Regions from separate parts of the Shewanella maritima genome, predicted to be linked through region 2. Evidence: predicted binding sites of a transcription regulator. Region 2 holds the regulator's gene; each other region holds the start of a gene.
The links. The regulator FliA, encoded in region 2, starts transcription of late flagellar genes. The targets are predictions, from matches to a motif close to CTAAAGNTNNNNNNNNNNNNGCCGATA.
Positions count from the first base shown of each region.

Region 1: the regulator FliA is predicted to act here: its motif matches at 1,628-1,654, upstream of EXU30_RS18055 (flagellar protein MotY).
Region 3: the regulator FliA is predicted to act here: its motif matches at 2,089-2,115, upstream of EXU30_RS07430 (cytoplasmic protein).

Region 1 covers NZ_CP036200.1:4,261,463-4,265,777, reverse strand. Annotated here, with positions in the region: gene EXU30_RS18055 (flagellar protein MotY) at 725-1,594, opposite strand; gene rnt (ribonuclease T) at 1,780-2,487, shown strand; gene EXU30_RS18045 (peroxiredoxin) at 2,573-3,178, opposite strand; gene EXU30_RS18040 (Na+/H+ antiporter family protein) at 3,518-4,315, shown strand, end outside.
Region 2 covers NZ_CP036200.1:722,313-726,627, reverse strand. Annotated here, with positions in the region: gene flhF (flagellar biosynthesis GTPase FlhF) at 1-367, shown strand, start outside; gene EXU30_RS03140 (MinD/ParA family protein) at 372-1,253, shown strand; gene EXU30_RS03135 (RNA polymerase sigma factor FliA) at 1,246-1,965, shown strand; gene cheY (chemotaxis response regulator CheY) at 2,009-2,392, shown strand; gene EXU30_RS03125 (protein phosphatase CheZ) at 2,407-3,141, shown strand; gene EXU30_RS03120 (chemotaxis protein CheA) at 3,157-4,315, shown strand, end outside.
Region 3 covers NZ_CP036200.1:1,711,396-1,715,710, reverse strand. Annotated here, with positions in the region: gene EXU30_RS07440 (sterol desaturase family protein) at 1-851, shown strand, start outside; gene EXU30_RS07435 (DUF3581 domain-containing protein) at 958-1,668, shown strand; gene EXU30_RS07430 (cytoplasmic protein) at 1,766-2,011, opposite strand; gene ohrR (transcriptional regulator OhrR) at 2,239-2,703, shown strand; gene chrA (chromate efflux transporter) at 2,987-4,165, shown strand.

The DNA.
Region 1 (4,315 bases), 1.2 Mb from region 2:
TTGCCCTTATTTATCTAACCCAATTAACTAACCAGGATATTCAGCTCAGTCATCCCCTATGCAATCTATATTCTTTAATAATTTCATAAAAATTAATTCGGCCAACATGCCATATAAACCGAATTTAACATTTTGTTATCCTTGCTAGCATGGGGGATACGAATAGATATGCACTAAAAATGCAAATCTTCCGTGCAAGTATGATAAATCACAGTGCTTATAATAATTTCTAGTGACTAGCATAATACTCACAGCCAATTAATCATAAGAAAAACTAATGCAAACATGAAAATTTTCTAGTTTGTCAAACTAGTGCCCAGGCTCTAATATTTACCTCGTTCCCAAAAACAAGTTTTTCAGATTTTTGAGAACAAAGAACACCAGATTGATGTAACCCAATACATCAGTTGTTATTGGTTCTTATGCTTGACTTCCTTCCTTCAATTTGTTGATTGCAAATTATTCGGCCTGCTTATTTAAGCAGGCTTTTTTTTGCCTAAGTTATAGTAACTTGGGTAATCTAAACCTCATAATGCAAATCAATAAAAACGCCCCTGCACTATGTGCAAGAGCGTTCTACTAATAACGATAAAATTGCAGCGATATAAAGAGTTGGCCTACGTTTAGCCTTCCGTATACCTCTTAAGTGATATTTGCCGAATCAATCGGCAGCCTACAGGCTGAAAGCCGTGAACAAAATGGCTAAATCTGCGGATACTTGTGATTAGATATCTTTAGTGATTTTAATGACAACACGGCGGTTAATTTGCCTGTCTGTCGCCAACGCGTTACCCGCAACATGGCGACGCTCACCGTGACCGGTTGTCGAAATTCGGGTTTGGTCAATGCCACTTGCCACTAAAATATCTTTTACGGATTGAGCTCGCAATTCAGATTCCTGTTGGTTAGCGGCTTGTTCACCATAGCTATCGGTGTATGCATCAACCAAGATGAGGTCAACATCTTGGTCATGCTCTAAATAACGCTTTACTCGCTCTAGCTGCTTTTTCGAGTATCGAGTCAACTCTTTGCCACCTTCGCGATAGTTAAGAACAGTAAAAGAAATGTCATCAAAACCATAAGGCAGTAGATTTGCTAAGCAAGCACGAAACTTATGATATTCAGAGCTAAAGTTTGCCGAAGAGATCCCTACCGCCACTTTTGAAGACGGGTTGTACCAATCTGCGTAGTAGAAGGTAGGTACCATGCCCTGACTTAGCTCATTAAGCATGGCCCAAGCAGCTTTCTTCGGCACTTCACCGTTAAACTGCTCATGATAAGTTAATGTGGTAATTTCCCGAGAGTTTAGACCTGGTCGCCACTGTGGTGCACGGCTAATCAATTTTGCCTGAGTAACCGCATCAGGTTTTAGCCACATATCTAGGGTAAACAACATATTCATGTCTTTACCAGAGCGACTGGTAAACATAGCTGTACCATAGCCAGGAATGTCGTGAGAAAGCTGGCATTCAACAGGTGAGTCTTCGCTGATTTTCCACATTGAGTTATCAAGGGATGCAACATAATGACGTAGCTCAGCTTGCGCACTTGAGCACATCAAAATAGACGCTGCCAACAGCCATTTTTGCCACATATTGCTTCCCCTAATCACTAAGTTCTCTTTAGCTATCGGCCTTAAACTGGAATCCTTTAACCAAACTGCTATTAATTGGTGATTATTTACCCTAAGCAACATGACAGCGCCACGGCGATTCGCCATAATAGCCGACCAACGTCATCACAGCGTTTCGATGACCAGTAAAATAGGATACGGCAGGCATGACTGACATTTGCGACACCAATAAATTTAAGAATCGATTTCGTGGCTACTACCCCGTCGTTATCGATGTGGAAACAGCTGGTTTTAACGCTAAAACAGATGCCCTGCTCGAAATAGCCGTCACCCTATTAAAAATGAATGAAGATGGTGTGCTTGAGCTTGATAAAACCCTGCACTATCACATCGAGCCGTTTGAGGGTGCAAACCTTGAACCTGACGCATTAGCGTTTAATGGTATCGACCCATACAGTGCGCTGCGCGGTGCGGTCGATGAAAAACAGGCGTTTTTAGAAATCTTTAAAGAAGTGAAAAAAGCGCAAAAAGCGGCAGACTGTCACCGCAGTATTATTGTGGCTCACAATGCAGCCTTCGATGTTGGCTTTGTCAATCACGCCATTGAACGCAACTCATTAAAACGTTCGCCATTTCACCCATTTGCCAGCTTTGACACTGCAACCCTTGCAGGCCTTGCAATTGGTCATACGGTATTAGCCAAAGCTTGCAGAATGGCTGGCATTGATTTTGACAATAGCGAGGCCCACTCTGCACTATATGATACGGAGCGCACCGCTGAGCTTTTCTGTCATATCGTTAATAAATGGAAGGCTCTCGGTGGCTGGCCATGCGTGTCACTTGAAGATCAGTCACTTGAAAAGCCTGCCCTTGAAGAGCCTGCCGTTGAAGAACAGAGCAACGAAACTAAGTAGTTGCAGTAAGATAAACGACTAACCAAAACAAAAAAGCTGCCCGGAGGCAGCTTTTTAATACTCGTAAAACTAATCTAGGTACAGATTAAAGCTTTTCTGAGTTGTCTTTTAGGTAAGAAGCAACACCTTCTGGGCTTGCGTCCATACCTTCATCACCTTTTGACCAGCCCGCAGGACAAACTTCACCGTGCTCTTCGTGGAATTGAAGCGCGTCAACCATACGGATCATTTCGTCAACGTTACGACCTAGTGGTAGATCGTTGATAACTTGGTGACGAACTTGGCCTTCTTTGTCGATTAGGAAAGAGCCACGGAATGCAACACCAGCTTCAGGGTGCTCAACGTCGTATGCTTTACAAATCTCATGCTTAACGTCAGCAACAAGAGTGTATTTAACTTGGCCAATACCACCTTTATCAACAGGAGTGTTACGCCACGCATTGTGAGAGAATTGTGAGTCGATAGAAACACCAATTACTTCAACGCCGCGCTTAGTGAATTCTTCCATACGGTGATCAAATGCGATCAACTCTGAAGGACATACGAAAGTGAAATCTAGTGGGTAGAAGAAAATAACCGCTGGTTTACCTTTAATCGCTGTTGCTAGGTTAAAGCTATCAACGATTTCACCGTTACCAAGTACTGCTGCTGCAGTGAAATCTGGGGCTGGACGTCCTACTAATACGCTCATTTTTACTCTCCATTAATGGCTTAAATAGTTCAAGTTAGTGTATACACGTCATGGTATAAACAAAACTGTGACATACCATACTACTAATTTGGAGTAGCAGTAAGATATTTCCGATGAATTTTGTTTTATTCGTTGAAAAATACAACACCGTGAGTTTAGTTCACATACGCACCCAAGCTACAACCTCGCTTTACATTGAGTGTCATGCTTATTTACAAGTTATCAGCGAATTGATAATTAGCGCTGCAAAGTTAATGAAATAACACTATTGAGCTAGACAAACTCATTAAATCAGGTCAAAAATAACCGTTTAACAAAAATCTAATAAGAAGCGTAAATATGAATGCAGTTGTAATTGCGGTGTGCTTAATGCTCATTTTGAGTTTTGCCCGCGTCAACGTGGTCATTGCACTGACCATTAGTGCAGTCGTTGCCGGTTTATTTGGCGGCTTGAATTTAAACGAAACTATCGCTGCATTTAACAGCGGTCTAGGTGGTGGCGCGCAAATAGCACTTAGTTATGCGCTACTCGGCGCCTTTGCTGCAGCTTTATCACACTCAGGTTTAACCACCTTAATCTCGCAATCAATAATAAAAAAGCTAGGTAAAGAGCCAACGAGCACCAATACTAACCTGCTGCGTTGGAGCTTGCTATTTGCCATTCTAGCCATGGCCGTTAGCTCGCAAAACGTGCTACCAATCCACATTGCGTTCATCCCAATTTTAATTCCGCCACTATTATTGGTGATCTCAGCGCTCAATATCGACCGTAGACTTATTGCTTGTTTGCTAACCTTTGGTCTGGTTACCACTTACATGATCTTGCCAATCGGTTTTGGCGGTATCTTCTTGAACGATATTTTGCTTGCAAACCTGACCAGTAATGGACTTGAAGCGACAAGTAGCCAAATTCCACAGGCAATGCTGCTTCCAGCACTTGGCATGGTCTCTGGCTTACTAATTGCGATGTTTGTTAGTTATCGCAAACCAAGACAATACCAAACAAAACAAGTTGATCAACAGCAACAAGAGGTTACTGTAGAAACCAAAAGTATTTGGGTTTCTGTAGCTGCCATTGTTGCCACTTTAGTTGTACAGCTACAAACAGACTCAATGATTTTTGGCGCCTTAAGTGGA
Region 2 (4,315 bases):
ATATCAGCAATTAGATAACTTAACGGCTAATAGCCGAATTCCAATTCGTAGTTATCTTGTTATGTCAGCAACAGGCCAGCGCAGAGTGTTACAAGATGCAGTAAATCATTTTAAACGCATCCCTCTAGCCGGTGCTATATTAACCAAGTTAGACGAATCAATATCAATTGCTGGCGCACTGAGCGTATTGATTCAAAATGAGTTACCATTAAGTTATGTGACTGATGGTCAACGTGTTCCTGAAGACATGAAGGTCGCGGATACGTTAGCCTTAGCCAAGCAAGCGCTAAGTGCGTTGAACGAATCAGAGCAACAACCGTCACCACAAACGGCCAACCATAATGAGATGGCCTATGCATTTGAGTAAAGATATGACCCGGGATCAAGCAAGCGGTTTACGTATGATGAATCAACCAAATAACGAAAAAGTGAAAGTTATCGCGGTTTCAGGTGGTAAAGGGGGCGTAGGTAAAACCAGCGTTTCAATCAACACCGCAGTTGCTCTCGCTGAAAAAGGCAAACGAGTATTAGTACTTGATGCTGACTTAGGGTTAGCAAACGTGGATGTCATGCTTGGCCTTCGCGCTGAGAAAAACTTATCTCACGTTCTATCTGGCGAATCAGAGCTAGACGATATTATTGTTCGAGGTCCTAAAGGCATTGGTATTGTGCCAGCAACTTCTGGTACTCAAGCGATGGTTGAGCTTACTCAAGCTCAGCATGCAGGCCTTATTCGCGCCTTTAGTGAAATGCGCACTCAGTTCGACGTACTGATTGTTGATACCGCGGCAGGTATTTCAGATATGGTGCTGAGTTTTTCACGTGCGTCACAAGATGTATTGATTGTCGTGTGTGACGAACCAACCTCTATTACCGATGCTTATGCCTTGATAAAAATCTTGAGCCGCGAGCATGGTGTGTTCCATTTCAAAATTGTTGCAAATATGGTGCGTTCTTTGCGAGAAGGTATGGAATTATTTGCTAAACTCAGTAAAGTGACAGACAGGTTCTTAGATGTCGCGCTCGAGCTGGTGGCAACGGTGCCGTTTGACGATAATTTGCGCAAATCTGTCCGTAAGCAGAAGTTAGTAATTGAAGCCTTTCCAAAATCGCCAGCGGCTATCGCTTATCATGGCTTAGCTAACAAGATTATGACGTGGCCAATCCCGCAACAACCTGGCGGGCATCTAGAATTTTTTGTTGAACGCTTAGTCCATCGTCCTACTCAGCAAGAGGAACGAGCGAGTGAATAAAGCTGCAGCATATACCCAATTCGATAACAAAACGTCTATCGTTGAACAGTATGCTCCGCTAGTAAAACGTATCGCTCACCATATGTTGGCTAGGCTTCCTGCCTCTGTGCAATTGGATGACTTGTTGCAGGCAGGAATGATGGGGCTGCTTGAAGCTTCATCAAAATTTGATGGCAGTAAAGGTGCCAAGTTTGAAACCTTTGCTGGGATCCGCATCCGAGGGGCAATGATTGATGAGATCCGCCGTGGTGATTGGGTTCCCCGTTCCGTTCACAGAAATAGTCGTCGTATCACTCAAGTGATCGATGAGTTAGAGCAAACACTTGGGCGCGATGCTCGTGACACAGAAATTGCTGAAAAACTTGAGATGTCGCTAGATGAATACCATCATATCTTAAACGACGTTTCTGTGGGGAAAATCATAGGCATAGAAGACTTGGGCGTGTCGCAAGATGTCATCGTCCCGGAAGACGAAAATCCGGACGAAGCGTTCGAGTCACTTGCTGAAGTACAGTTTCAATCTGCGTTAGTTGAAGCTATTAAAACTTTGCCTGAGCGTGATGCTTTAGTCTTATCCCTGTATTATGACGAAGCATTAAACTTAAAAGAAATTGGTGCCATTCTTGAGGTTAGTGAGTCTAGAGTTAGTCAGATTTTAAGTCAGGCTATGTTAAGACTAAAAGGTAAGCTCAAGCATTGGACACAAGAATAATTAATAAATAGAGCACGTAAGTGTAAGCTCACCGGAGGAAACCTTGGACAAGAATATGAAGATTCTTATTGTTGACGACTTTTCAACAATGAGACGTATCATCAAGAACTTGTTGCGAGACTTGGGGTTCAACAATACCCAAGAAGCAGATGACGGGTCTACGGCCCTACCTATGTTACAAAAAGGCGAATTTGACTTTGTTGTAACTGACTGGAACATGCCTGGTATGCAAGGCATCGACTTATTGAAAGCCATTCGCGCTGACGATTCTCTTAAACATTTACCTGTACTTATGGTAACGGCCGAAGCCAAGCGTGAGCAGATTATTGCTGCAGCGCAAGCTGGTGTAAACGGCTACGTGGTTAAGCCATTTACCGCAGCCACGCTCAAAGAAAAGCTAGATAAAATCTTTGAACGCTTAGCATAAAGTAGGGATACGCCATGCAGGTAGAAAACGCGGGATTGATTACACTTGAGCAAGCCCAGTTGCTGGTTGAGCTGCTTAGTGCTGATCAGCAAGAGCAAGCTGATAACCTCATTCGTGAAATCGCTGCCCCTCTTCAAAGGGAGCTATTTGAAGAGGTCGGTAAGTTAACTCGTCAGTTACATAGTGCCCTTGAAGACTTCCAACTTGATAGTCGCCTCTCTGAATTAGCTAACACAGAAATCCCAGATGCCAAAGAAAGGCTTAACTACGTCATCGATATGACGGAACAAGCTGCAAATAAAACCATGGATGCGGTTGAAGAATGTTTACCTTTGGCCGATACCATAATTACAAACATTCAAAGTGTGACCCCTATGTGGGATAAATTGATGCGCCGCGACATAGAACTGAGCGAGTTCAAAGTGTTATGTCACGACGTTCAGAAGTTTATGTCTCACAGTGCTCATGACTCGAATCGTTTACGTGAATTGCTCAATCAAATATTGATGGCGCAAGACTTCCAAGATTTAACCGGACAAATGATCCGTCGGGTGATAGACCTTGTCAGAGAAGTGGAAAACAACCTAGTTACCATGCTGACAGTGTTTGGTGACCACCCAATGCAAGCACAAGAAACAGCAAATAATAATATTGAGGCCGAAGGCCCTATAATGGATGCAGAAACACGCGAAGATGTTGTTACAGGTCAAGATGAAGTCGATGATCTGTTATCTAGCCTGGGTTTCTAATTAGGAGTCAACTTAATGTCCTTTGATGTCGATGAAGAGATACTGCAGGACTTTTTAATTGAAGCGGGTGAAATCCTTGAGCTTCTACAAGAGCAATTAGTTGCGCTTGAAAATAATCCTGACGATAGTGATTTATTAAACGCCATTTTCCGTGGGTTCCACACGGTTAAAGGTGGTGCAGGCTTTTTGAGTCTTACACCTATGGTTGATGTCTGTCATGAGGCAGAAAATACCTTCGACCTGTTAAGAACCGGTAAACGCCACGTCAACTCTGAGTTGATGGACATTATTTTGCAAGCTGTTGATTCGATTAACAGCATGTTTGAACAAACTCAGCAAGGTATCGAGCAAGATCCAGCAGAACCAGAACTATTAGAAAAGCTTAAACTGCTGAGCTCTGGCGAGCCGCTGCCTTCTGAAATGGGAGGTGATGTAGAGTCTACTGTCGTAGAACCCGAGCCCATCCCAGAGCCTGAGCCAGAACCTGCCCCTGAACCTACTCCGGAGCCTCAGGCTAATGAAGGGGAAGGTGGCATTGATGAAATTGATGAATCCGAGTTTGAAGCGTTACTCGATGCTCTGCATGGTGAAGGCGGTAGTCCATCAAATACGAAAGAGCAGCCGGTGGCTGAACCTGCAAGTTCGTCAGCGGTCGCTGATGATGAAATCACAGATGATGAATTTGAAGCTTTATTAGATGAGTTACATGGTTCAGGTAGCTTCAAGACCAGTGATGCTAAGCCTGCTGAGGTCGAGCAACCACCTATGGTGGATGCTGACGATATTACCGACGATGAATTTGAAGCGCTGTTAGACGAGCTACACGGTAAGGGCGGTGCACCAAAAGCCGTCGATGCTGAACCTAAGTCTGAACCAGCAAAAGCCGCTCCTGCGCCTAGTACGCCAGCAGCTAAAGCACCTGAGCCTAAAGCAGCTCCACAACCAACACCTGCGCCAAAAGCAGCACCAACTCCTGCAGCAAAAGCGCCAGCAAAAGCTGCGCCTAAACCTGAGCCCGCCAAAGATAAAGCGGCCAAAGGTCAAGCGCCAACGATACCTCAAGGTGAAACCACAGTTCGTGTAGATACTTCTCGTCTAGACCAGATTATGAACATGGTTGGTGAGCTGGTATTAGTGCGTAACCGATTAGTAAGTCTAGGCATTACTCGTGAAG
Region 3 (4,315 bases), 990 kb from region 2:
TTAAGGGCTTGCTAGGCTTTTTATTCCCTAAACACATCTATTTGGCTAAATCTGCTCGCCATGATTACTGGTTGTTGGTGTTTAATAAGCTGATTAAGGCCGCGATATTTGCGCCTCTCATTGTCACTATGGTGCCGATTGCTTTATCTGTAAGTGATGGTCTTGAGTGGCTGTTTGGCGTAATAGAGCCCGTTAGCAACAATGCGGTTTTGGTTATGGCAATCTTCACCGTATTGTTATTTTTATTAGATGACTTTAGCCGCTACTTACTACATCTGGCGCTACACAAAATCCCTTTTCTGTGGCCAATACACGCGGTGCATCATAGTGCTAGCGTTTTAACACCATTTACTATTTATCGCTCTCACCCCATAGAGAGTTATTTTTATGCCTGTCGCATGGCGCTAGCACAAGGTACAGCAGTGGGCATTGGTTACTACCTTTTTGGTCCTAATTTAAAAATGTACGATGTACTTGGCGCTAATGTATTTGTGTTTTTGTTCAATGTGTTTGGTTCTAACTTACGTCATAGTCACATTTGGTTAAGTTGGGGCGATAGACTTGAAGGTTGGTTAATCAGCCCTGCGCAACATCAAATTCATCACAGTAAAGCGCTAGCTCACAGAGACAAGAATTTAGGCAGCGCTCTAGCCATATGGGATCGCGCTTTTGGCTCGTTAGTGTGGGCAAGTGAAGTGCCGTCAAAGCAACTCGATATTGGCGTGAGCTACAAAGTGGGGCATGACAGCCTTACTGGCATTTACATCAATCCGTTTAAGCAATCGTTCGCCGTGATAACTGCTACGCTGAAACGCTATGCAGCACGATTAAAGCAACGTTCGCACTCCTAACTTCCTAATAGCCTTTATCCAAGTCATCGGGTGAGTGATTTGCTAAAGTTACAGTAAACTGCAAGGCTATTGACTTTTACTCACTGAAATTTACAAAAAGAATAATATGTTTTTATCTCCATACTACTCAAAACAACTGCAGCAGGATGCCAGCAAAGTGGTGATCAGTGCGCAGCAAGCCAGTGACTTCGCAAAAAATGTTGCTGGAGACTACAACCCAATTCATGACGTTGGTGCAAAGCGTTTCTGCGTGCCTGGTGATTTACTGTTTGCGTTAGTGCTGACGGAACACGGGCTGAGCCAAAACATGCAATTTAATTTTGAGGGTATGGTGGGCGATAATGTCGAGCTGCTTTTAGACCCTAGTGTCGGCGACAGCTTTAATATTCAAGACACGAACGGCAAGTCATATTTGAATGTCAGCCGTTCTGGCGAGCTATGTGAGTGTGACACTCAAAAAGCCGCATTTATTAAGAGCTATGTGGCATTTTCTGGGCTTAACTTTATCCACGTGTTAGTTCCCTTGATGCGTGAGCATCAAGTGATGATCAATCCTGCCCGTCCGCTTGTTATATACGAGAGTATGGCATTTGAGCTAACCGACTTTAGCTTTGAAGAGATGAGCTTAGAGTTGGTGGAGCAAACCCTAAAAGTCGATGGCAAGCGCGGTGACGTTACCCTGAATTTCGAGCTTACGAGCCAAGGAAGAGTGATAGGTACTGGTGTTAAAACCCTGGTGCTAAGCGGTCTGCGCGAGCTTGAAGAAGACAAAGTTGAGCAAATGTGCCAAGCCTATGAAGGGCGTAAAGCGGCTTAAGTGCTGTTGATGTTTAGCTAATATTTACTGAAATCAGACATTAAAAAGCCATGTGCAGAACACATGGCTTTTTGTCATTTTGAACTTTTTGTTGGAATTAGACTTTAACGTTGATGTTATGGCCTGAATTGCCTGTTGGCGGAGGTACCGCAGCTTCAATCAACTGCATGGCAATGTCGCCTTCGACCTTTTGTTGTTCTTTTGCCATTACCGCAACTTTAAGGCTGTTGCCTGAGTCAATATTGGTCGGCATTGACGACGGTGCATTTACTGAAATAGTCATACTTACCTCAAGTTTCAGCTTAGAAATCATGCCTTCAACGAATGCAAAGTTAAAGGGCAAGGGAGAGTCGTTACTTAATGGCTGTTAGTCATCGATTCGCTATCAAATGTTTGGCGAGCCATTTTACTCTCTTTGTTTATCGGCCCTTTTAAGTTTAGCTAAAGGAAAAATTTTCGCCAAATAGCTAATTTTTGCATTTCTGTGCAAAACCACATTTAGATTGTGTACAATTAAATGATCTACATCTCACTTTGTGTTGCAAAAGCGTGTTTGGTCAGCTGAGTGAGCTGAGCATCACGCCATTAAGTAAGAGCTTTAATATGAAACAACCCGAGTTAATGTTAGAGAATCAGGTTTGCTTCTCGCTTTATAGTTTAACTAACGCGATGGTGCGTGCTTACAGACCTTTACTTGAGTCGATTTCTCTGACGTACCCACAATATCTAGTGATGATGGTGTTGTGGCAAACCTCTGGCATTAGTGTGAAAACCTTAGGTGAACAGCTGCATCTCGATTCAGGTACATTAACTCCCTTGTTAAAACGCCTAGAGGCAAAGGGGTTAGTGTTGCGCGGGCGCAGTGAACAAGATGAGCGTGTTCGTGTGTTACACCTCACTGAAGAAGGACAAGCGCTCAAGCAACAAGCCAGTGAAATCCCTGGTTTAATGCGTTGTAAAGTCGGTGGCGAGATGGAAGAGTTGCAACAACTCAAAGCGCTGTGTGACAAGACTCTGGCTCTGATGAAAGACTAATATAGGCTCAGTGCTTTGGACAGACGCCAATAGATTGGGCAGTACATCACTGCTCTTTTTTGTTGTTGGCTGCCATTTCTCAACTCTCACATGAGCGCTTTTTCACTTAGACACTTTTCTCACATAGTCATTTAGTCACTTTGGGCGCTCCCCAATTGTTCATTAAGTTGTCATATATCTGTCATACTATTTAGCGTGAAACATCAGCGTTTGAGCCTGTAAGTATGTTCACATACTTGTGCTGATCGGTATAAATACAATAGATATAAAAAAGGTTAGCCACATGATTTATTGGCAGATTTTTACCCGCTTTTTAGCCTTAGGTTTAGTCAGTTTTGGTGGGCCTGCAGCCCATATTGGCTATTTTCGCAAAGCATTTGTTGAAGAGCTGCAATGGCTTGATGATAAACGATATGCCAGTCTCGTTGCGTTAAGTCAGTTTATGCCTGGCCCAGGATCGAGTCAGGTTGGTTTTGCCATTGGTTATCATAGAGGTGGCTTGCTTGGTGGTTTTGCTGCATTTGTTGGCTTCACCTTACCTTCGTTTTTACTGCTGTTCTTGCTGGCTGTTACCAGTGCTAAATGGCTAGATATGCCTGCGGTGCAGGGCATGATCCATGGGCTCAAATTACTTGCAGTAGTCATCGTTGCCGATGCCACTTTGGGCATGTTTAAGCAATTTTGCCAGCGCAGTGCTGCGCAGCTCATTGCTGCCTTTACTGCTATTACTTTGATTATCTTCCCTGCAATGGCTACGCAAATTCTGGTGTTACTTGTTGCCGCATTTGTTGGGGTGATGACGCTTAATCGTGAGCCCAAAACGGCAGACATTGATCAGCTCGCCCAGTTTCAAGCACAGCCTATCAAGCTCAACTATGTCTGGTTAGCTGTGTTTGTTTTAGGCTTGATTGCATCAGTTTTGTTAATTGATAAACACCACAGTCTGGGGCAAGTGTTTGCCCAGTTTTATCAAGTTGGTAGCTTAGTGTTTGGTGGCGGTCATGTAGTCCTACCATTACTTGAGTCGAATGTGGGTGAGTTAGTCTCGCCAGAGCGCTTTTTAACTGGCTACGCCTTGGCGCAGGCGATCCCAGGCCCTATGTTCGCTTTAGCGGCCTTTTTAGGTGCAGATATCTGGTTAGAGTCGCCGATCCTTGGTGCTATTGTCGCAACACTAGCCATCTTTTTGCCGGGTTTTTTACTGATGCTGGTAGGACTTAAAAGCTGGCATGCCATCAGTCAAAGACCAGTGATTTCAGCGGCTATTGGCGGAGTTAATGCTGCTGTGGTTGGCTTACTGTTTGCCGCACTTTACTCTCCGGTATTTACATCTGCCGTCTTGAGCCCCGTGGATATGGGGCTGGTAGTACTTGGCTTTGCGCTGCTGAAAATCATCAAGCCGCACATTGTCGTGTTGGTAGCTGGATTTGCCGCAATCGGCGCTGTGATCACGCTGATTTAGCCCTGTGCTCGCTTAACAGATATCAGTTTGGGTCAGAGTAAACTGTTAAATTCTAATCCCTTAAATAGATTAAAAAACGATTTTTAGACCAGTAATTAGAACTCCGTATAGCTAGTCAACTCTGCTTATTAACATTTGGGTCAGAGTAAA